Regions from separate parts of the Bradyrhizobium brasilense genome, predicted to be linked through region 1. Evidence: riboswitches for the same ligand, from Rfam matches in the RefSeq annotation. Region 1 holds a riboswitch; each other region holds the start of a gene.
The links. Region 1 has a riboswitch for cobalamin ahead of metE (5-methyltetrahydropteroyltriglutamate--homocysteine S-methyltransferase). Riboswitches for the same ligand answer to the same signal wherever they lie in the genome.
Positions count from the first base shown of each region.

Region 1 (5,322 bases):
CACACCCGGCCCGATTTGATTTGGATATTTGTAGTTCCGGAACGCGTCGAGCAGCTCCATTTTCGACCGCGAAGTCTCGATCGAGATGACATCCGCGTCCATTGCAGCAATCGCATCGATGATGTCGTTGAATTCCGAGTAGCACATGTGGGTATGGATCTGGGTTTGATCGGCGACGCCCGATGAGCAGATGCGGAAGCAATCCCCGGCCCACTCGAGATAAGCCGTCCACTCCGATCGGCGCGGCGGCAATCCTTCGCGCAGCGCAGCCTCGTCGATCTGGATCATGGCCGCACCAGCATTTTCGAGATCGCCGACTTCGTCTCGGATCGCGAGCGCAATTTGACGACAGACCTCGGCTCGGGGAATATCATCGCGAACAAACGACCAGTTCAAGATCGTGACTGGTCCGGTCAACATCGCCTTCATCGGCTTCTTAGTTAGGGATTGCGCGTACCGCCACCAACCCACGGTGATCGGCTTCGGCCGTGAGACATCGCCAAACAAGATTGGCGGCCGGACACAGCGCGAGCCATAGGATTGTACCCAGCCGTTTTTGGTAAATGCGAAGCCTGCGAGTTGTTCGCCGAAGTACTGCACCATGTCATTGCGCTCGAACTCGCCGTGCACGAGCACGTCCAGGCCGATGTCCTCCTGCCAACGTACGGCACGCGCAGTCTCCTCCTTGAGGAACTCGTCGTATTGCCCGTCGTTCATCGCGCCTCGCGCGTGTGCTGCCCGGGCATTACGGACCTCTGCAGTCTGCGGAAACGATCCGATCGTCGTGGTAGGAAACGCCGGTAGTTTGAAGCGCTTGCGCTGGATCTCGGCACGACTGGCAAATGGACTGGCGCGCCGGCGCGTGGTCTGGTTGATCGCTCTCATCCGGACGGCGACATCGGCATCTCGGATCTTTGGCGAAGTCCCACGCTCGGTGGTGATGCGCTCCGATTCCGCAAGAGCGCCGGCAACATTCTGATCTCCTGCAAGAGCCCGCGCCAAGGTCGCAAGCTCACGAATCTTCTGAACCGAGAATGCAAGCCAACTCTTGACGTCTGAAGCGAGCTCCGTCTCGAGTTCAACATTGACCGGCACGTGAAGCAACGAACAAGATGGAGCGATTTGTATGCGATCCTTGCCGAGCTTCGTGATAGCGGGATCGAGCCGCTGGCGCAGTGCCGACAAATTCGTTCGCCACACATTGCGGCCGTCTATCACGCCGAGCGACACGACGAGATCACTTCGCTTGGCGGAAATGATCCGGTCCAATAACGCTGGCGCCCGAACCAGATCGACGTGCAGTCCGGCGACAGGTAGGCGCAAGGCGGTGGGAAGATTGTCGCCGAGGCCGCCGAAATAGCTGGCGACCATGATCTTGATGGCCGGCCCTTCCCTGGCGAGCCGGTCATAGGCATGTAGCAAGGATTTTCTTGATTCCACATCCAGATCAAGAACCAGGCAGGGCTCGTCGAACTGAACCCAATTTGCCCCGCGTTTGGCCAATTCCTGCAGAACCTCGATATAGACCTGTATCAGGTCATCCAATAGTGACAGTGGCTGGAACGCAGGATCAGCACTCTTGCCTAGCTTTAGGAATGTGACCGGGCCGATCAGGACAGGGCGAGTCTGAAAGCCAAGGGCTTTGGCTTCCTCATACTCCTCGATAGGCTTGCGAGAGGACAGCCTGAAAGTCTGTCCGCGGTGAAATTCCGGGACCATGTAATGGTAGTTGGTGTCGAACCACTTGGTCATCTCCTGCGCGGGTGCGCCATCGCCGCGAGATCCATGGCCGCAACTCGCACCCCGGCTGTCGTATTGTGAACCGCGTGCCATGGCGAAATACGTCTTGAGGGAAACGGGCTCGGCTTTCGAGGCGTAGACTTCCGGGATGGCGCCGACCATGACACTGGTGTCGAGCACCTGATCGTACAGCGAGAAGTCGTTCGACGGAATGACGGTGACACCGAGGGACTTCTGGCGCGCCCAGTTCGCGGCACGTAGGCCGGCTGCATCCTCGAGCAACTGCCGTTCGCTAATTCTCCCGGCCCAATAGCTTTCGAGTGCGACTTTGAGCTCGCGCCTTGGACCGATGCGCGGCGTTCCGAGCGTGGCAACCGGAAGTGAGAGAAGAGACATACCGCTAACCCCGTGTTGGGGCAAAGGCCATGGCGGACGCAGGCAGGAGAAGTCGCCCGAGCGACGGCTGCTTGGCGCACCACCGGGACACCCCGCCCGTGGATGAACATATTGTCGGGGCAGGTCTCCTGGCTCGCGGGTCATTGCTGCTGTCCGGCCTTCCCGAAGCCGCGCGGGCTTCAGTGACTTTGTTGGACAGTGGCTCGCCGCTCACAGTTGCGGGGGCAGCGCCGGCATTGGCACCGGCTTCCCTCTTAGCTCCGGATCAAACGGAAACCGGAGAACCTCGACGACTTGGATTATCGGCAAGAGAACGCGGCCGTCAACCTCTCAAATTGGTACTGCGGCCTGTCTTACGCGAATGACGCTCCACGGCCGCGCTTGATCACGACGTGGACGCCACTCTCCAATCATAAGATATCGGAATGGCCATCTCGGAGGCGCGTGGCGTCGGGCGGCGTGTCAGATCCATGGAAGAGACGACGCGGCCTGCAGGTGAAGGTCACCGCGCCGAGCGGGACGCTTTCATGCGGCCCGGCTTTTGAACGATTCATCGAGCACGCTTCGATGCGCCCTTTCTTCTCCACCAATATCCATGGATCGGTGACGAATAGGCGCAAGAGGTATTCGCTAAATCCCGCAGCGTGCTCAGCGGACGTGTCGATGTGCGACCAGCCAATCCTGGTAGGCGTCACGCCGACGTTTTGGTGATACTGGCCAAAGCAAGCATATTGAATCACCACAACCAAAAGAGAGCCTCGCATGAAAATGGCTGTTTGGAGCGCCCTCGGCGTCTTTGCTGCTGCCGTCTTTACGGTCGGTCTGTTCGGCTGGATGGCAAGGCCTTTTATGAGCCGCCCCGTCAGACAGATGCTCTCGGAAGTGTTGAGTAGTTCAAGCCGAAGCTAGCAAGACCTGAGGCTTCTCTCTTGCCGGTCGACACGGCTGCGTGGAAGCGCAGCTCCTCTAATGTCGACTGCAATGACGAGCAGGTAGACGACGGCCCATAACGTTGCGCGACCGGAGAATCCCACGTCTCGTCCGCTTGGTTGATCCGTGAAGTTCCTTAACGTCGATTCCAGATCGCTCGCCACTGAAGGGCGGCTCCGCGTTGGTGTAGGCCGCAAAGTGCAAAGCACAACAGGCTGGGGCGCCCTCCATTCGTAGTAGCGGCAACGCCCCCGGATCACACGGATCGATGGCGGCATACCTGCTCCCAATTGTCGTCAAGACTCCGGCAGCGAGGCATTCGCCCGCTGTCGAAGATTCCTGCGTGACAAGAATCATTCACGGAGGTCGTGGCGAATAAGCTGAATGGTAACATTAGAACGTGCGCAGGTCGGTAAGTCGACAAAGACAGCACAAACCTGCCGCGAACTGCCGGTTATTGCCTGGCACGAACAATGCAAGTCCTCATCATGTTCAGGCTTCTCCTCCTGGGCAGGTCCAGCATTGCAAATTGAGGCTTTGGCTGACCACTGAAGTTAGCGGCGCGTGACATCGAGGGACGGCGCCTGCTCGCGCGGGACATCGGCAGGCGCCTGCGTCACGTTGCCGCTAACTTCTTGCGATCTGCGCATAGCACGCTGAGGAAGACGCGCCGCTTTGGATTGACGTGTGGATGATAACCAGATGAGCCGGACGCAATGAAGAAAAAACCTGGAAGGCGCGTGCTTTGGTTCTGTATCGCCCGGTCGCTGATCTGCCTGGCCGGGCTGGCGTTGACGAGCAACAATGTTCGCGCCAACGACCACGCGCTTGTCGAAAGGGTCAAGTCAACGTGGCGAGCGCAAGATGGTGAGACTATAGAACAAATCATTTCCAAGGTCTCGAAGGTGGCTCACTTTGTGCCTCGATCGTGGGGAGTCGCTGAAGGAATTGACCGAACAGAGTATGTTTATTTTTCATGGACCAGGCACCCGGACAATAGATCAGACGAACAGTACGCTATCACTTGGAAGATCGCGACTGACGGGACGATTAAACTTGCGTCGACATATGCAAAGCCGATTGAATTGGGCTGGCGCGCCTTGGCGCTCTCGTTGATCGCCAGTGAAGTCACAGATGGCGAAAGGGACGCAAATCTTCAGTTTCTGCATGATCCGGCCAACTTCAACTTCGTGACGACTGCGCAAGGCAAACTCGGCAACCTTCTGCGGCACGGCCGCTGCCATATCATTGAACCCGTCGCAGTGGATTACGTGTCGAAACCCAATGACAAACCGACCGAGAAGGGCGATCTGTGGCGCGTTCTGCTTTTGGTGAACTGTAAGATCCCAGGACCCCATTATTTTACCCACAACGGCGTCATCACTTTCGAGAAGGGCGAGGGACAAGATTGGGAGCCGCAATCTTTCTTCGCCAAGCGAATCGCGGCTTATCCTCCAGGCTCCTGGTTCGATCGGATAGAGCCAAGTGAACGGGAAGCAATAGAAAGGGCGCGAAAGGCCTCGGCCAATGGTCACACAAAGCAAGATCGCGGCGCAGCTCCTTGACGCTGAGCGCCCCGGAGTAGCAGCAAAGCACACGCGTTCGGAAGCGCTGACTTGTCCTGTAACGTTTTTGCGACAAACCGCGAGCCTCTCGCAGCTCGTCATAGGGCAGCACCGTTGCTCTCGGCCCATTCCGCGAAGCAAGCGATGCCATGACCAGGCGCCCACGTGCCAGCTTACGAGAGCCGGTTTAGCCCTCCCCGCTCACATGCAGCGAGCGGGCGCCAATCTGCGACGCGGCCAGCTCTAGATCCATTCTTCGGGGGAGTTGGCCTAGCGATGCTTGCGGCCCCTGCTCTGACCAGGCGTGCGCGCAGCGCATCGCTTCAACGGACAATGGCACCCGCAGGAGCGTGACGCCGAAGGCGGCACGCGGGAGCGAGTGCAGCGACGAGACCGGTTAATAGGGTACCCGGGAACGGGGCAGTGATAGCGACGCCGGCATACCTCATGGCGGCGGGCCCCTTTCCCGAGTACCCCCGGCGAGGAATTCTGCAGCCATGCTGCGTCCGATCGACCGCAGAATTGGGACGGAAGATCTAGATTTCCTCACGCGGCTCGTTTGCGCGTCGTAAATCCTGATCTGAAGCATGCTTCTTTCGCTCTTCCCCACCCGCCCGGGCGCCGTCTCTCGTTACAAATTCGGCTTTGAATCGGCCGTCCGCTTCAAGCCCGCAACAAGAGCTCAGCAGTT
Region 1 is NZ_CP121669.1:6,846,324-6,851,645, forward strand. Features, by position in the region: gene metE (5-methyltetrahydropteroyltriglutamate--homocysteine S-methyltransferase) at 1-2,136, opposite strand, end outside; cobalamin riboswitch at 2,238-2,440, opposite strand; gene QA635_RS31945 (hypothetical protein) at 2,547-2,885, opposite strand; gene QA635_RS31950 (nodulate formation efficiency C protein) at 3,783-4,631, shown strand.

Region 2 (5,322 bases), 1.1 Mb from region 1:
TCGTCACCGGCCGCGGAAAACGCGGTCGCATTGACGATGGCCGCTGGAGCGCATTGCGCGAACTGAGCGCGCAGCCAGTCGGCCACGCCCGCCGCCTTCAGCGAGGTGACGAACACGCCGTGGGCATCAAAGCCCCTCTCACGCAATGCATCGATCAATGCATCGACCGGCTCGGTGTCGCCGGCCGCGAGATAAGAACGATAAAACGTCACCAGCACGCGCGGCCGGCCGTCCGGTGCCGGCAACGCCGCGACGGCACCGCGCCGGGGATCGTAGACGCCGATCTCGGGAAGATCGATCTCGCCGACCACCGGCCCGGCATAGAGTCCGGACGCCAGCGCCAGTTGCGCGATCACGGCCTGCGCGGCAACCGGGCCGCCCTTGTCGCACAGCACCTTCAGACGGCGCAGCGTCGAGACCGGCAAGGTCGAGAACTCATCCAGCCGCAGATCGTCGCGGCCATCGGCCGGCAGCACGACCAGGGCGATGCCGCGCTCCTTCGCCAGCCGATGCACCGCGGCCAGCCCGTACGACCAATAGGGCTCGCCGCCGATCAGCCGAACCAGAATGCCACGCGCGTGCGACAGCGTCCGCTCGATATAGGTATCGACCGACAGCGGATGGCGCAGCTCCGCGAGATTGGCGAGCCGCAGTGACGGCAACGCGGCGCGGCCGCGCCGCCAGCCGGCCGCGAAGGCAGCAAGATCGCTGTCGGAAAACGACAACACCACGAGATCGGCCGGATCCTGGCCGAGGTCCCTTGGCGTCGCGGTCTCCTCAAGGCCGCGGCTCTCGCGGAAGACGACGTGCATCAGACACCAAGCCGTGCCCTGATCGCGGCTTCATCGATGTCGGCATGTTCGCCGATCACGACGAGCTTCGACTGCCGCGCCCGGGCGCCCCAGGGCATGTCGAACTGATGCCTGACCCGCTCCCCGACCGATTGCACCAATAGCCGCATCGGCTTGCCTTCGACCGCGATGAAGCCCTTGGCGCGCAGCACGTTCTGCTCGCGCGCCAGCCCCTTGATCGAGGCGACCAGCGCGTCGACATCCGAAACTTCCGGAAGATCGATCACAACCGAATTGAAATCGTCGTGCTCATGTTCCTCCTCGCCATCGTGATGCGACGGCCGCGCCGCGAGATCGTTTTCCGCCGCCGCCCCGAGCCCGAGGATCACGCGCGCGTCGATCGTGCCGTCGACGACCGGCAACATCGGCACCTCGCGCGGCATCTCGGCCGCGATCACCGCTTTCGCTGCCTTGATCCCCTCCGCCCCGGCGAGATCCGCCTTGGTCAGCAGCACGATATCGGCACAGGCGATCTGGTCCTCGAACACTTCCGACAGCGGCGTCTCGTGGTCGAGATTGTCGTCCGCTGCACGCTGCGCATCCACCGCGGCCGGATCAGGCGCAAAACGGCCGGCGGCGACGGCCTCGGCGTCGGCGAGCGCGATCACGCCGTCGACCGTGATCCGCGAACGGATCTCCGGCCAGTCGAACGCTTTCAGCAGCGGCTTCGGCAGGGCGAGCCCCGAGGTCTCGATCACGATGTGATCGGGCTTCACGTTCCGCGCCAGCAACTGCTCCATCGCCGGGATGAAATCGTCGGCGACGGTGCAGCAGATGCAGCCATTGGCGAGCTCGACGATGTTCTCGGCCGGACAATTGGCGTCGGCGCACGACTTCAGGATGTCTCCGTCGACGCCTTCGCTGCCGAACTCGTTGACCAGCACCGCGAGCTTCTTGCCGTTGGCATTGCGGATCAGATGCTGGATCAGCGTCGTCTTGCCGGAGCCGAGGAAGCCGGTCACGACCGTGACCGGAATTTTGGCGAGCGTGGTCATTCTGCGGCCTCCGGCACGACGGGAAGAGGTGGAATGCGGGCGAGCGATTGCTTGCGGAAGATTTCCGGACGGCTGCGCCACGGCACGATGCCGTCGGGCGCCGCCGCATAGGCGGAGGCACCGGCAATCACATCCGCGGCATTATCAGCGGACAGTCGGCCGTAGACATAGGACCAGCGCCCCGGCGCGCTGAGCGCGACCGAGCAACCCTGGCTGCAGGCCGACAGGCATGCGACGGGAACCAGATTGACGTCATCGGGCACGCCGGCCTCGACAAGCGCGGCATGCAGGCGTGCACCGGGCGCGAGCTCACCTTCCGCCGGCGTCTGGCCGGCGCGGCAGGTGATGCAGACATGAAGTGTAACGCTCATCGCCCTTCCTGGATTGACAGCGGGAAGCGATGAGGCACACGAACCGATTTTGGACAGGTTCGTTCCCCGTCGCGGAACACCCCGTCCGCCGGTTTCACAACATGCTGCGTTGGCAGGTCTCCCGGCTTGCGGAGCAGGTTTTACCCTTCAATGCCCACCTTCCCAACCCCGCATGGAATCAGTGGCTTGGGCATCTCTCCGGTCACGGTCGCGGGGGCGGCTGCGCTTCGGGCCCGATTTAGCGGAGCCCTATCGCATTCCCTCTTCGCCTGTCGTAGGACAGGAACCAACGCGGGACCACCATTCGTCCAAGCCTCGCACTTGTCAAGCCGAAGGAATGTGATGACTTCTGATGGAAAGGACGCTGAAGACGGCGCCGTCGGCACCGATCTTTCGCTGGATACGCGCCACGCGGACAAGATGGCGAAAAAGAAGGCCGCCCGCGACCGCATCATGGCGACCAAGAGCGGTGAAAAGGGCCTGATCATCGTCCATACCGGCGCCGGCAAAGGAAAATCGTCCTCCGCGTTCGGCATGATCGTGCGCTGTGTGGCGCACGGCTTTCCCTGCGCCGTGGTGCAGTTCATCAAGGGCGCCTGGGATACCGGCGAGCGCCGCCTGCTCACCGGGCATTTCGGCGATCTCTGTCAATTCCACGCTATGGGCGAAGGCTTTACCTGGGAGACGCAGGATCGCGCCCGCGACATCGCGGCGGCGCAAGCCGGCTGGGAGAAGGCCAAGCAGCTGATCGCAGACCCGAGCCTGCGCATGGTCGTGCTCGACGAGATCAACATCGCGCTACGCTACGAGTACCTCGCGATCGCCGACGTCGTCGAGTTCCTGACCACGTCGAAGCCGCCGATGACCCATGTCGTGCTCACCGGACGCAACGCCAAGGAGGAGCTGATCGAGATTGCCGATCTCGTCACCGAGATGACGCTGGTGAAGCACCCGTTCCGTTCCGGCATCAAGGCCCAGCCGGGCGTCGAGTTCTGACAGACATCACCATGGCGCGCGCATTGATGATCCAGGGTGCGGGTTCGGACGTGGGCAAGTCGCTCATCGTCGCCGGCCTTGCGCGTGCCGCGCGACGGCGCGGGCTGCGCGTGCTGCCGTTCAAGCCGCAGAACATGTCCAACAACGCCGCCGTCACCGTCGACGGCGGCGAGATCGGCCGCGCGCAGGCTCTGCAGGCGCTCGCCGCCGGCGTCGAGCCGCACACCGACATGAATCCAGTGCTTCTGAAGCCCGAAACCGATGTCGGCGCCCAGATCATCGTGCACGGCAAACGGATCGCCACCGCACGGGCGCGCGAATATGCCGGCATGAAGCCGTCGCTGATGGCCGCGGTGCTGGAGAGTTTTGCGCGCCTGAAGCAGCGCGCCGACCTCGTTCTGGTCGAGGGCGCCGGCAGCCCCGCCGAGGTTAACTTACGCAAGTCCGATATCGCCAATATGGGTTTTGCGCGCAAAGCCGACGTGCCGGTGGTGCTGGTCGGCGACATCGACCGCGGCGGCGTGATCGCGCAGCTCGTCGGCATCAAGACGGTGATCGCCCCTGATGATGCGGCGATGATCCAGGGCTTTGTCATCAACAAATTCCGCGGCGATCCGACATTGTTCGATGACGGTTACCGCCTGATCGAAGAGCGCACCGCCTGGCGCGGCTTTGGCGTGCTGCCCTGGTTCGTCCGCGCCGGCGAACTTCCGGCCGAAGATGCGCTCGGGCTCGGTGAGGCGCGCAAACCGGGCCAGTGCAAGATCGCGTTCCTTGCGCTGTCGCGGATCGCCAATTTCGACGACCTCGATCCGCTGAAGCTCGAGCCCGGCGTCGATCTCGCGATGGTCCGTCCGGGCGAAGCCATCCCGGGCGATGCGAAGCTCGTCATCCTGCCCGGCTCGAAATCGACCCGCGGCGATCTCGCCTTCCTGCGCGCGCAAGGCTGGGACATCGATCTCCTCGCGCATCATCGCCGCGGCGGCCATGTCCTTGGCCTGTGCGGCGGATACCAGATGCTTGGACACAGCGTCGCCGACCCCGATGGGATCGAGGGTCCCGCCGGCGAAACGCGCGGCCTCGGTCTGCTCGATGTCACGACCACCATGACCGAACAGAAGACGCTGACGCGCGTCAGCGCAGTGCATGCCGCGACCAGCCAGCCGATCAGCGCCTATGAAATCCATATCGGGCGCACCGACGGGCCGGATCGCGCGCGGCCCTTTGCATCACTCGACGGTACGGCTGAGGGCGCTGTCTCCGCAGATGGGCGCGTTCACGGCAGCTATCTGCACGGCCTGTTCGCCTCGGACGATTTCCGCAAGGCGTTCCTTGCACAACTCGACATCGCGGCGGCTGATCAGCCCTACGGCGCCAGGGTCGAGAGCGCACTCGACGCACTTGCCGGGCACATCGAGGCCCATCTTGATGTCGAAGGCCTGCTCGCACTGGCGCGTTAGAGCGAGATGATTCCTGGTCGAACAGCGACGGCGCTGTACCCCCTCTCCCCGCACGCGGGGCGAGGTGACGCTGAGATCGTCGCTAGACCGAAGACAACACGGCGGAAAGGCGCGACCACTCGGGCTCACTGCCCGGCAAGCCGAGGCGCAGCCATCCCGGTTTCTGCTGGAAGACCCGCGACCAGATCTGCGCACGGGCAAGTTTCTCCTGCGCAGCCAATGCATCGCCCGTCTGGTAGAGCCGGAACAGCAACGTGCCACCGAGCAGCGTCCAACCCTGCGATCGCGCTATTGCGTCGAGCCTGACGCAGTCGTCCGCGAGCCGCGCGGCCGTGGCCTTGGCCCAGTCGTGATCGAGCAACGCGCGCCGCCCGATCGCGATTGCTGCTCCCGAAACCGGCCATGGGCCCGCCATCGCGGCAAGCGCGGCAATGTCCGCCTCGCTGCCGATCGCGAAACCGAGGCGCAAGCCGGCAAGTCCGTAAAACTTGCCGAAGGAGCGCAGGATCAGGAGCCCGGCGCGTCCTGCTTCCGGCGCAAGGGACAGGTCAGGAACGGCGTCCGCAAAACTCTCGTCGATGACGAGCCGGCCAACGCGCGGCAGCAGTGCCAGCAACTCGCGCCGATCATGGCGTCGTCCATCCGGATT
Region 2 is NZ_CP121669.1:5,738,809-5,744,130, forward strand. Features, by position in the region: gene cobN (cobaltochelatase subunit CobN) at 1-812, opposite strand, end outside; gene cobW (cobalamin biosynthesis protein CobW) at 812-1,846, opposite strand; gene QA635_RS27070 (DUF1636 family protein) at 1,843-2,217, opposite strand; cobalamin riboswitch at 2,312-2,523, opposite strand; gene cobO (cob(I)yrinic acid a,c-diamide adenosyltransferase) at 2,560-3,213, shown strand; gene QA635_RS27080 (cobyric acid synthase) at 3,225-4,673, shown strand; gene cobD (threonine-phosphate decarboxylase CobD) at 4,756-5,322, opposite strand, start outside.
Region 2: it holds a riboswitch for cobalamin, as region 1 does, so the genes downstream of both, QA635_RS27070 (DUF1636 family protein) here and metE (5-methyltetrahydropteroyltriglutamate--homocysteine S-methyltransferase) in region 1, are expected to answer to the same signal.

Region 3 (5,322 bases), 3.3 Mb from region 1:
CACTGCCCGGTGCCGTTCGAGGTCACCGCGTAAGCCTTGTCGAACAGATTGTAGAGGCGGAACGCGACCGTGGTACGGTCGTCCGGCTTCCACCTGACGCCGCCATTGACCACGTTGTAGCCCGGCCGCAGCTGGGTGTTGGCAAGATCGGAGTACATCGCACCGACGATCTGCACGCCGCCATAGACCGACCAGTTGGGCGCGAAATCCCAGGTCAGCCAGACATTCGAGACCTGCTGCGGCACGTTGACCGGGACATTGCCGTTGAAGCTGACGATCTTGCCGCCGACCACCTGGCTGTTGTTGTCGTATCTGGCGCGCAGCAGTGCAAGATTGGCGTCGACGCGCCAGCCGTCGCTCAGCGCGAGCCCGATCGATCCTTCGACCCCGCGGGATGATTGCTGGCCGATCTGCAATGCCAGGCCGCCGGTGGGGTTGGCGGGATCGGGAATCGTGAGCCCGGTCTTGACGATCTCGTAGGCAGCCAGCGTCCACTCGCCGCGGCCGCCCCAGAACGACTGCTTGACCCCGATCTCGGTCTGCTTGCCGGTCGCAAGCTGGAACGTCTTCTGCGTGGTCGACAGTGAGATCAGGTTGCTGACCGGATCGACGCCGACCGCGTACTGGCCATAGAACGCGAGGTTCTTGATCGGCTCGTAGACGAGGCCAGCTCGCCAGCTGGTGCCTGATAGCGTCGTCTCGAAACTGTTTGCCGGCGCCTTGTAGTCGGTGCGATCGACCTCGGGACGATCGTACCTGACACCGGTGACGAGCGACAACTGATCGGTCAACAAGAGACGGTCCTCGGCGAACAGCGCGTATTGATTGACGATCGCGTTGAAGCCCGGCGTGGTCGCCGTCGTCGTGGCGAAGAACGATCCCGGATCGAACACGTAAGGATTGACCGACGACGCGCCGCCATAGGGCGAGTTGTTGGTGTGGGTGAAGTCGATCCGGTTGACGTCGAACCCGGCGACGACCTGGTTCGCAAGTCCGAACACGTGACCGCTGAAGGTCGCATCCATCCGGTTGCCGAATTGCTTCTGGTCGTGGAAGATCTCGATGTAGCTTGAGCGATCGATCAGCCGGGTCTTCGGATTCCAGGTGTAGTTTTCGATGTCGCGCCAGTGCCGCTCGCTGGTCAGATAATACAGCGTGTTGCTGACCTTGATGCCGTCGGCGACGTCCCATTCGGTCTTGAACTGGGTCCAGCTGTCCTGGTAGCGGATCGCGCTGTCCAATGCGTTGTAGTTCTTGAAGCGCAGCGCGTCCTGGATCGAGCCGTTGATCAGCGGCGTGCCGAAATAGCGCGACGGACTGCGGTCGCCGTAGTCCTCCGACAGCGTGAAGGCGAGATTGTCCGATGCCTGCACCCGCACCGCAGCGGAGACCACCGCGTTCGAGGTCTTGTCGCGATCGACCCATCCGTCCGACATGTTGCCGGTAGCGTTGACGCGGTACGACACATTGGGATTGATCGGCCCGGTGCTGTCCACCGAGAGCCGCCGCGTCATGTTGCTGTCGAGCGAAACTTCGGCCTCGTTGTAGGGCGTACTGAGCGGTTTCTTCGGGATCACGTTGATGACGCCGCCGATCGCGCCTTCGCCGTACAGCACCGAGGCCGGGCCGCGCAGCACTTCGATGCGCTGCGTCGACCAGGTGTCGTAGGGGAACGTCAGCGTGCCCGAGCCGATATAGAAGCGCGTGCCGTCATACAGCATCATCACCGAGTTGCTGCCGGCAAAGCCGCGGGTGCTGAACGACAGGCCGCCATTGCCGGGTGCCGGCGTTGCGATGAAGCCGGCCGCGTCCTGGGTGACGGCATCGAGCACGTTGTGCTGGCCGCGTTCGGCGATGGTCTGCGCCGTGATGATCTCGACGCTGGCCGGCGTCTGCAGCGGCGTCAGGTTGAGACGACTGCCGGTGCCGCCCGGCGTGGTGGCATTGAGCGTCGGCGATGCCGATCCCGGTACGCCCGACGCTGCGACGCGCGGCGTGTTGCCGGCTGTTGCGATCGTCGCGGGCCTCGGCCGCGCCGCAGCGGCCATGTCACGGCTGCGCGCCGCGGGCTTCGGCTTTGCCGCAGCGGAAGGCGCGACCTCGATCGGATCGAGCCTGGTTGGTGGCGGTGTTTGTGCCGAGCCTTCGGCCGGCAACAGCAGCGATGACAGGGAGCAGAGAAGACCGAGGCGCCATTTGCGCGCAACGGGAGAGGACGGAGACATGAAAAGGACTCGCGGTAACGTGGCACGTCACCGCGAACGCGGATGGCGCATTGCCGAAAAGGCAGTGCTCCGATCCCACCAGGACGCCCCCGCCCGATGTGCTCGCGTGTGACCACGACTGACGGCAGGTCTCCTGGCTCACGGGTCATCGCCTGTCGACGCCTTCCCGGGCCTGATGGCCCAGTGGCAAATTGACGAAAGGCTCGCCGTTTACAGTTGCGGGGACAGCTGCGGCATTGGGGTTACCCTCGCACCGCATTCCCTTTTGATCCCCGAAGGGAACCGTCGGCAAAAACGATAGGTGGTGCCGGCAAGGCTGTCAATTCGATGCGATTGTCGCACACATGCTTTGCGGGTGATGCTGCGGCGATGACACAGCGACGTCGAGCGCTGACGCCGAAAGACAACCCGTCATCCTGAGGAGCGCGGCACGCGCGTCTCGAAGGATGCACGGCCCGGCTGGTGGCCGATTCATCCTTCGAGACGCCGCTTCGCGGCTCCTCAGGATGACGGGAAACGTAGGTTCGCGTCACTGAGCCTCGACGCATCCCTGCATCACCTCATCAATCTCCGCGCGCGACAGCGCACCCATCTCGGCGATGAACACGATGCGCGTGCGCGGCACGCCGGGCGACGGCAGGCCGCCCGCAGCCAAGGTCGCGCGGCCGCCGGCGAGTTGAAACACGGTCAGCCGCCCGGGCTGCTCCACCGTCTCGAACAATCCCTTCGCCCGCGCCAGCTTCGGCGCCAGTCTGCCGATCGCCTGCTGCAGGCGCGGCAGCCGCACACGCTGCTCCGAGGTCCAGCTCAGCGTCTCGAAGCGATCGGACGCCGGCCGTCGCGGCGCGGTCTCGCGCGGCGCCGACACATGATCGAGGTCCGCCGGGAACAGCAGCGCGGCCGGCACCTCGCCATGCGAGGCATCAACCACCACGGCCGCCGGACGCGCCGCGCGCACGGCGTCGCGGATCGCGGCGCAGGTGGCGGCGTCAGTCAGATCGACCTTGCTCAGTGCCACCACGTCCGCCGCCCGGAGCTGCGAGCGCAGCAGCGCATCGTTCAGCTTCGCCGCAGGCTGCGTCGCGTCGACCACGCACAGCACCGTCTCCAGCGGCGCCTCCTTCCAGATCACGGGATCCATCAGGTTGCGCACGATGTCGGCGGGATCGGCGATCCCGCTGGTCTCGATCACGATGAATTCGGGACGCGGATCACGCCGCAGCAGCGTGGCGAGCGTGCGCAGCAGGTCGCCCTCCAGCGTGCAGCAGATGCAGCCATTGCTCAGGCTGACCACGCCGTCGCCGGCGCCCGCGATCAGCTCCGCGTCGATATTGATCGCGCCGAAATCGTTGACCACGGCGGCGATGCGCCGCCCTTGCGCATGCGCCAGCAGATGGTTGACGACCGTGGTCTTGCCCGCCCCGAGGAAGCCCGCGACCAGCAGGATCGGGACCGGCACCTCAGCCTCCGGTGACGGGCCGGCGCACCGGCCGGCCGGGACGCGCCGCGACATCGAGCACACCATCGCTGATCAGCGGCTGGCCGCTGACCACAAGATGCCGCACGCCCTCCGCCGTACGATTCATCGCGGAGAAGGTCGCGCGATCGCTCAGCGTCTCGTAGTCGAACACCACGACATCGGCGTCGGCGCCGACCTGCAGCCGGCCCTTGGCCCGCATCGCCGGCGTGCTCGCCGACAGGATCTCGGCCGGGATCAGCGCGCATTTGCGGATGCCCTCGAGCAGCGACACCTTCTTGCGCTCGCGCACCCATTCGCGGATGAAGCGGGTGAAGCAGCCCGCCGAGCGCGGATGCGAGGTGGCATCGTCCGGCAGCGGCCAGGCGTCGCCGCTGTAGGGACGGCCGTCGGACAGCGTCCACGGCATCGCGTCGGAGGCGATCGCGCCGCCCGGATACAGCACCGCCATGTCGAGCAGATCGCGATGATGCGCGTTGTTCTCGATATCGAGCACATGCCACAGCACCAAGGTCGAGGGCTCTTCGGCCTGTGCCGCCAGCAGTTCCTCGCGGCTGCCGAAACGGTGACCGTCGGTCACGCGCTGCACCGAATCGTAGCCGAGGCCGTTGCGCTCCTCGAATTTCGGATCGCTGAAGAAGGTCGCCGCCAGCACGGTCGAGCCGGTGCCGTAGGGATAGGCCTCCACCGTGATCGGCAGGCCCTGCGCCTGCGCTTTCGCGATCAGCCCAACACAACGTTCGATATCGGTCTTGCTCGACGAGTTGAAGTGGCAGATGTGCATATGCGCGCCGGTGGCGCCGGCATAGCCGATCAGGCGGATATAGGCCTCGGCCGCGCTCTCGGGATCGATCCGCGACATGTAGGCGACGTGGGTGAAGGTCGGCACCGCATGATCCGCCGCGAGTTGGCACACCGCGGTCAATTCCTGCACGCCGGCGCCCGGCGCATAGGCGTTGAGAATGCCGATGCCGATGCCGCCCTCGTTCAGGCCGATCGCGAGACGCTCCAGGATGCCGCCGACCTCGCCTTCGGTCGCGACGTTTTCGATCCAGCGGCGATCGCGCATCGCGGCACCAAACGATTCCAGCGAGCTTTCCGAATTCGAACCGGTCATCGCGCCGATGCGCGCGAAGGCCCAGTTGGCGGCGGCGCCGTAGTTCAGCACCCTGCCCTTCTCGGCCTGGCGCTTGTACCAGGACGCGACCGGCAGCACGCCGGCCTCGAGGTCGAGCGAGGTCGTCACCCCGTCGAACGCCTGCATGCGGTCGGCCGGAATGGTCTGGCCATGCGCGTGCAGGTCGATGAAGCCCGGCGCCACCACGAGCCCGGTCGCGTCGATCTGCCGCTCGGAACCGCCGAGGCCGGTGCCGACCGCGGCGATCTTGCCGTCGACCACGGCGACATCGCCGATCGCGTCCATCCCGCTGGCCGGATCTACCACCCGGCCGCCGCTGATCACCAAGCCACCCATCTCGCCACTCCCCGCATTCCGAAACCGACCGGTCTCCTGTCGAGCACAGAGAAGCGCATCGCACTGATCGCAGCAAGCCGGCCAGGGTTGTGGCGACATGCTGTGACGGAATATCCGCCGCGCCGTGATGGCGATTGCAGAGTGAG
Region 3 is NZ_CP121669.1:1,217,774-1,223,095, reverse strand. Features, by position in the region: gene QA635_RS05515 (TonB-dependent receptor) at 1-2,225, opposite strand, end outside; cobalamin riboswitch at 2,332-2,527, opposite strand; gene QA635_RS05510 (CobW family GTP-binding protein) at 2,755-3,684, opposite strand; gene QA635_RS05505 (amidohydrolase family protein) at 3,686-5,176, opposite strand.
Region 3: it holds a riboswitch for cobalamin, as region 1 does, so the genes downstream of both, QA635_RS05515 (TonB-dependent receptor) here and metE (5-methyltetrahydropteroyltriglutamate--homocysteine S-methyltransferase) in region 1, are expected to answer to the same signal.

Region 4 (5,322 bases), 610 kb from region 1:
TCGTAGGTCCGCGCCCGCTGCTCCTGGAACGCGGCAACTTGAGGGTGATGGTCGGAAAAGCCGCTGAGATCGCCCGCTTTGATCCTGCCGCCACAGCGGCCGTCGCCTTGCGAACCGATCGCATAGAAGAGCTCCGGGTCCTGTTGCAGTGCCTCGATCGCCGCCTTTAGATCCGGCGGTGTCGAGGGATCGTTGGCCAAATCTCCCAGAGACTTCCAATCAAGCGGGCATTTGTCCTTGTGGCGGTTCAGCACAGAGACAATCTGCAGTTCCGCACTAGTCAGCGTGCCACCGTTCCAGGTGATCCTTGAGCTTTGTACGGGCGCTTCCGCAATGATTGGGCTGCCGGCAGCACAGGACGGCTGTGGGTCATCCTGATATGCATCCAATGCTGCCCTTATCTCTGGTGGCAGGATATTCCGCGCCTCTTGCGTGAGTTCCTCAGTCAGTTGCTTGGTCGATTCTGTGGGGGCCCGCTCCTGCGGTGCTGCATGATCGCTGGTCGTGTCTTTCGACGAGAGGCTGGCCAGCATCGCCTGAAAGCTGGAAAAGTCCTGCACCGAGGAGGGCGGGGCGGGCATTCCGGAGAAAGCCACAGTTGAATTGGCGGTTGGCGATAGGTCGACTGACATTACACGTCCTCCGATGTAAGTGTGCACCACAAGACGGTCACCGGCGCGGCCCTAGATCGCGACGAACAGGGAGTGTTGATCGGCAGAGTTCAACAGGTTCTACCACTTGCATCCTGTTGCTCAGTGCGCCTTCAGCGCTCAGTTTCGCGACTATCCATGGGAACGCCGCCGTCTAAATATTCACGCCGTATGGTAAAACGGACAACCTTTCGAGAAGCTGACGGCACTCAGACGATTTCAAGGTGATTGATGAAACAGCCTTGCCCGCAAGGGACCTGGACGTATTTCAATGCCGGTGCCAGCTTCGCTTAGTTGCGTTCGCCTGGCCTGGTGCCATGGCTGAGTGCATCGAGTGCCGCTTGAATGCATCAAAGCTGATCGGATTCAAGATCAGTAGTCGATTTTGCGCCTCGTGCGCGTCGGATATGTAAAGCACCCGCCCATCGTAGTACCATTGAAAATTATAGAGCTTGATCAAGCGGTCGAGAAATTCTCGCGGTGGGAGTTCCGGTAGCCGCCCGCGAATCCGCCCCTTCACCCCAGTACTTGCATTGACCCGGATATTCCGATTGTGACCGAATTCCTGCAGTGCGGTCGCGAGGTCCTGATCCAGAACGTGTAACTGTAAGGCGTCGATGGCAGCGTCAGCGGCGCGCCGAGCGTCCTTGGCGACGTCAGGCAGGTGAAAACAGGAACACATAGTACTTTCTTCAAGATGACAGCCTCCGAGATCGGATGAGTATACCTGCTATTTTCACGACAGGATCGACACCAAAATTCGTCCCAAATTTGGAGGCCGATACTTTCTTTCTAAATCGAAAGCAGCCGCGGTCATCAGGTAACGAACGTTCGTCAGCTTTCGGTCAGCTCGCTTCTCTAAGTGCTGGCCCATTCGCGCTCACGAATGCTGCCAATCTTATCACGCGACAGAAACGGTTCTTCTCATGCTGCCTGCCGTTGCCTCGACTGCTCTCAACTCGGCCGAATGTATCTCCAGCGGCTGTTCATCGGTGCGGGACCAGTTTCATGATAGTCTTACGCAGGCGGATGCTCTTGTCCGCTTGCCGCTTCTGCTGTCGCATCGGCGGGTGTAAGACCGACCTGTATACCAAAGTGCGGGCGAGTACGAAGGCACCTGTCGTCGACTCGCTTGCAAATGAGATGGGAGGAATTGCGTTGCGGATGGATTTTTCGCGTATTAATCGGTCTAAAGCTATATTCTATGATATTTATGCTTCTGATGATCCGAGGGCATATTTCTCGATCCTCGGAGACTTGGATTATATGATCCCGGACGTGGCTGAGCCGGTTGTGCGCCAAATCCTGGCAGCGAAAGCTTCGGCAACTGGCCTTAAGCCCATCGTGCTCGATGTTGGATGTTCATACGGCATCAACGCAGCGGTGCATCGCTTTCCGCTGACCTTCGGGGGCTTGCGTCACCGCTACGCCCGGCGTGAGATGAGGGCGATCAGTTCTGAAACACTGGTGAGTCTCGATCGCAATTTTTATGCAGCCTGGCCTGATGTCGGGGTGGCGCGCTTTATCGGCCTCGATGTGTCGGCACGGGCGATCAGCTATGCAAAGACTGTTGGCCTCTTGGAGCAGGGCATCGTCGCTGACCTTGAAAAGGAGGCGCTATCGACGGATAGCGCGCGCATTCTCCGCTCCGTGGATGTTATCATGTCAACCGGATGCATCGGCTACGTTACCGAGAAGACGTTCAGCGAGATTCTCGATGCGACAGAGAAGCAACCATGGATCATCTCCTTCGTGCTACGAATGTTCCCATTTGAATCGTTGGCCGAAGCGTTTGCAAAGCGTGGTCTTGTGACAGAACGTCTTACCGGCGCGACGTTTATCCAGCGTCGCTTTCGCGATGCTGAAGAGTTTGAAAGTTGTTTGGCCAGCTTGGCGGCCCTTGGCGTGGATGCGACCGGCCTCGAATCAGAAGGGCTGTTGCATGCGGATCTGATCTTGTCTCGCCCAGAGGCGGATGCGCGGGCCACGCCTCTGGAAGACGTTGTCACCGTCGCCAGCGGCAGGGGACGGCCGATTGGACCCCGTTACGTTCATGTTGAAAGCAACGAGGGCTTTCAGGTTGCGCTGGAGCCCTGACAGTTAAGGACCACTGTGCAGCGCGCGAATCTCTTCGGCGCTGGATCAAGACGTCGAAAAACAAGGTCATTCTGTGTCGAAGGCGCGCCAGAGCCAATGTTGTTCGCCGACGATGGATAACGACTCGTCCAGATGCCGTTTGTCGCGGCGAGCGCTGCTATTCAGATCGGAGAGCGCCTTGCCGAATTCCCTCTCTACTGACGCGCGGTTTCATAGATCGCATCAATGCGACACGTGGGTCAGAATTTCCTCGACTGTGCGCAAGCTCAACGGAAACCGGAAAGGCAGCCCAACGGCATCTCCAATCATCTGCAGCGGAAGTGACAGCGGCGATAGAGTGGTCCGGGCAGGTCGGTATGTTTTTGCCTTCTAAATCTTGATCTCTCCAATTGACGAATCCCGGCGCGTAGTGCCTATCTATAGTCAGTCACGGTCTTCCGTTCCCCACACCTTGTAGGGCGGAAGCTAAGAGGGAACCCGGTGCGCCAAAACGGCAACTCCGGGGCTGCCCCCGCAACTGTAAGCGGCGAGCGGTTGTCATCATGGTCACTGGCGCGACACAGCGCCGGGAAGGCCGACAGCCGCAGTGACCCGCGAGCCAGGAGACCTGCCGCGACCGAATGAAAGTCCTCGGGCGGGGTGCTCCGGTGGGTCGCTTGCAGCCGGGGACATTTGCCCGGATTCCTCGCAAGTCGTCCGCCCGGCCCGCGCCTAACATCGCGGGGTTGCCGATGTCGCCGTCTTACAATTTCGATCAGCATGGTCATCTCATTGAGCCGCCGCACGGGCAGCGGCGCCCAGCGCAGGCAAGGCCTACCCCGCCTAAGTTTGGTCTTGTGTTGCCATCGCCAGCTCCGCTGCCGCGCCCCCTTGCGCCATCGCCAAGGCCGGCCGATCTCAAGCTCGATCGGACGCGCGACGACCTGGTGACGCCGTTCGGCAAGCTGACGGTGACCGACCGTTACCTGCTCGCCGGCGAATTGCTCCAGGACATGTTCGCGCGGGTGTCTTGCGCCTTCGCGGATGATGTTGCGCATGCCCAACGTCTCTATGATGCGATGTCTCGGCTGTGGTTCATGCCGGCCACACCGGTACTGTCCAACGGCGGCACCACGCGCGGTCTGCCGATCTCGTGCTTCCTTAACTCGGTGTCGGACTCGCTCGAAGGCATCGTCGGCACCTGGAACGAGAATGTCTGGCTTGCCTCTAACGGTGGCGGCATCGGCACCTACTGGGGCAACGTTCGCTCGATCGGCGAGAAGGTGAAGGGCGGCGTTACCTCGGGTATCATCCCGTTCATCCACGTTATGGACGGCCTGACATTGGCGATCAGCCAGGGCTCGTTGCGGCGCGGCTCTGCGGCGGTCTATCTCGATATCCACCATCCCGAGATCGAGGAGTTCCTCGAGATCCGCAAGGCGTCCGGCGACTTTAACCGCAAGAGTTTCAACCTGCACCACGGGATCAACGTTACCGACGCGTTCATGCGTGCCGTGGGCGCCGGCACCGCGTTCGCCCTGCGCAGCCCGAAGACCAACGATGTCATCCGCGAGATCGACGCCCGGCAGCTGTGGCAACGCATCCTGGAGAACCGGCTGCAGACCGGCGAGCCTTATCTGTTGTTTATTGACACCGTGAACCGGTCGCTCCCCAAGCACCAGCGCGAGCTCGGCCTCAAGGTCTCTACCTCCAACCTGTGCAGCGAAATTACCCTGCCGACCGGCATCGATCATCGCGGCGAGGAGCGCACCGCGGTGTGCTGCCTATCGTCGCTCAACCTCGAGACCTGGGACCAGTGGAATGAGAAGCCAGGCTTCATCGAAGACGTCATGCGCTTCCTCGACAACGTGCTGACCCACTTCATCACGGTGGCGCCGGACGGCATGAAGCGTGCCCGCTACGCCGCCTTGCGCGAGCGCTCCGTCGGCCTCGGCGTCATGGGCTTCCATTCGTTCCTGCAGGCCAAGGGCATTCCGATGGAAAGTGTCGTGGCCAAGTCGTTCAATCTGAACATGTTCCGGAAAATCCGTCGCGATGCCGACGCGGCATCCGTGACGCTCGCGCGCGAACGTGGGCCGTGCCCGGATGCACTGGAACGCGGTGTGATGGCGCGCTTCAGCCATAAGATCGCGATCGCGCCAACCGCCTCGATCAGCATCATCTGCGGCGGGACTAGCGCTTGCGTCGAGCCGATCCCGGCCAACACCTACACCCATAAGACCTTGTCCGGTGCCATCTCGGTGCGTAATCCGCATCTCGCCAAGCTGCTGGCCGCCAAGGGCGCCGATACTTCGGAGACCTGGCAGTCGATCATCGCGCACGAGGGTTCGGTCGCCCATCTCGACATCCTGTCGGAGCACGAGAAAGCGGTCTTTCGCACCGCCTTCGAAATCGACCAACGCTGGATCGTCGAGCTTGCCGCAGACCGCGCCGCGTTCATTTGCCAGAGCCAGTCGATTAACCTCTATCTGCCGGCTGACGTCGATAAGTGGGACCTTCACATGCTGCATTGGACGGCATGGAAGCGCGGGGTGAAGAGCCTCTACTACTGCCGTTCAAAATCGATCTCGCGCGC
Region 4 is NZ_CP121669.1:7,461,183-7,466,504, reverse strand. Features, by position in the region: gene QA635_RS34450 (HrpF/NolX family T3SS translocon protein) at 1-632, opposite strand, end outside; partial or broken gene QA635_RS34445 (nodulation protein NolW) at 991-1,349, opposite strand; gene QA635_RS34440 (class I SAM-dependent methyltransferase) at 1,815-2,747, shown strand; cobalamin riboswitch at 3,161-3,376, shown strand; gene QA635_RS34435 (ribonucleoside-diphosphate reductase subunit alpha) at 3,584-5,322, shown strand, end outside.
Region 4: it holds a riboswitch for cobalamin, as region 1 does, so the genes downstream of both, QA635_RS34435 (ribonucleoside-diphosphate reductase subunit alpha) here and metE (5-methyltetrahydropteroyltriglutamate--homocysteine S-methyltransferase) in region 1, are expected to answer to the same signal.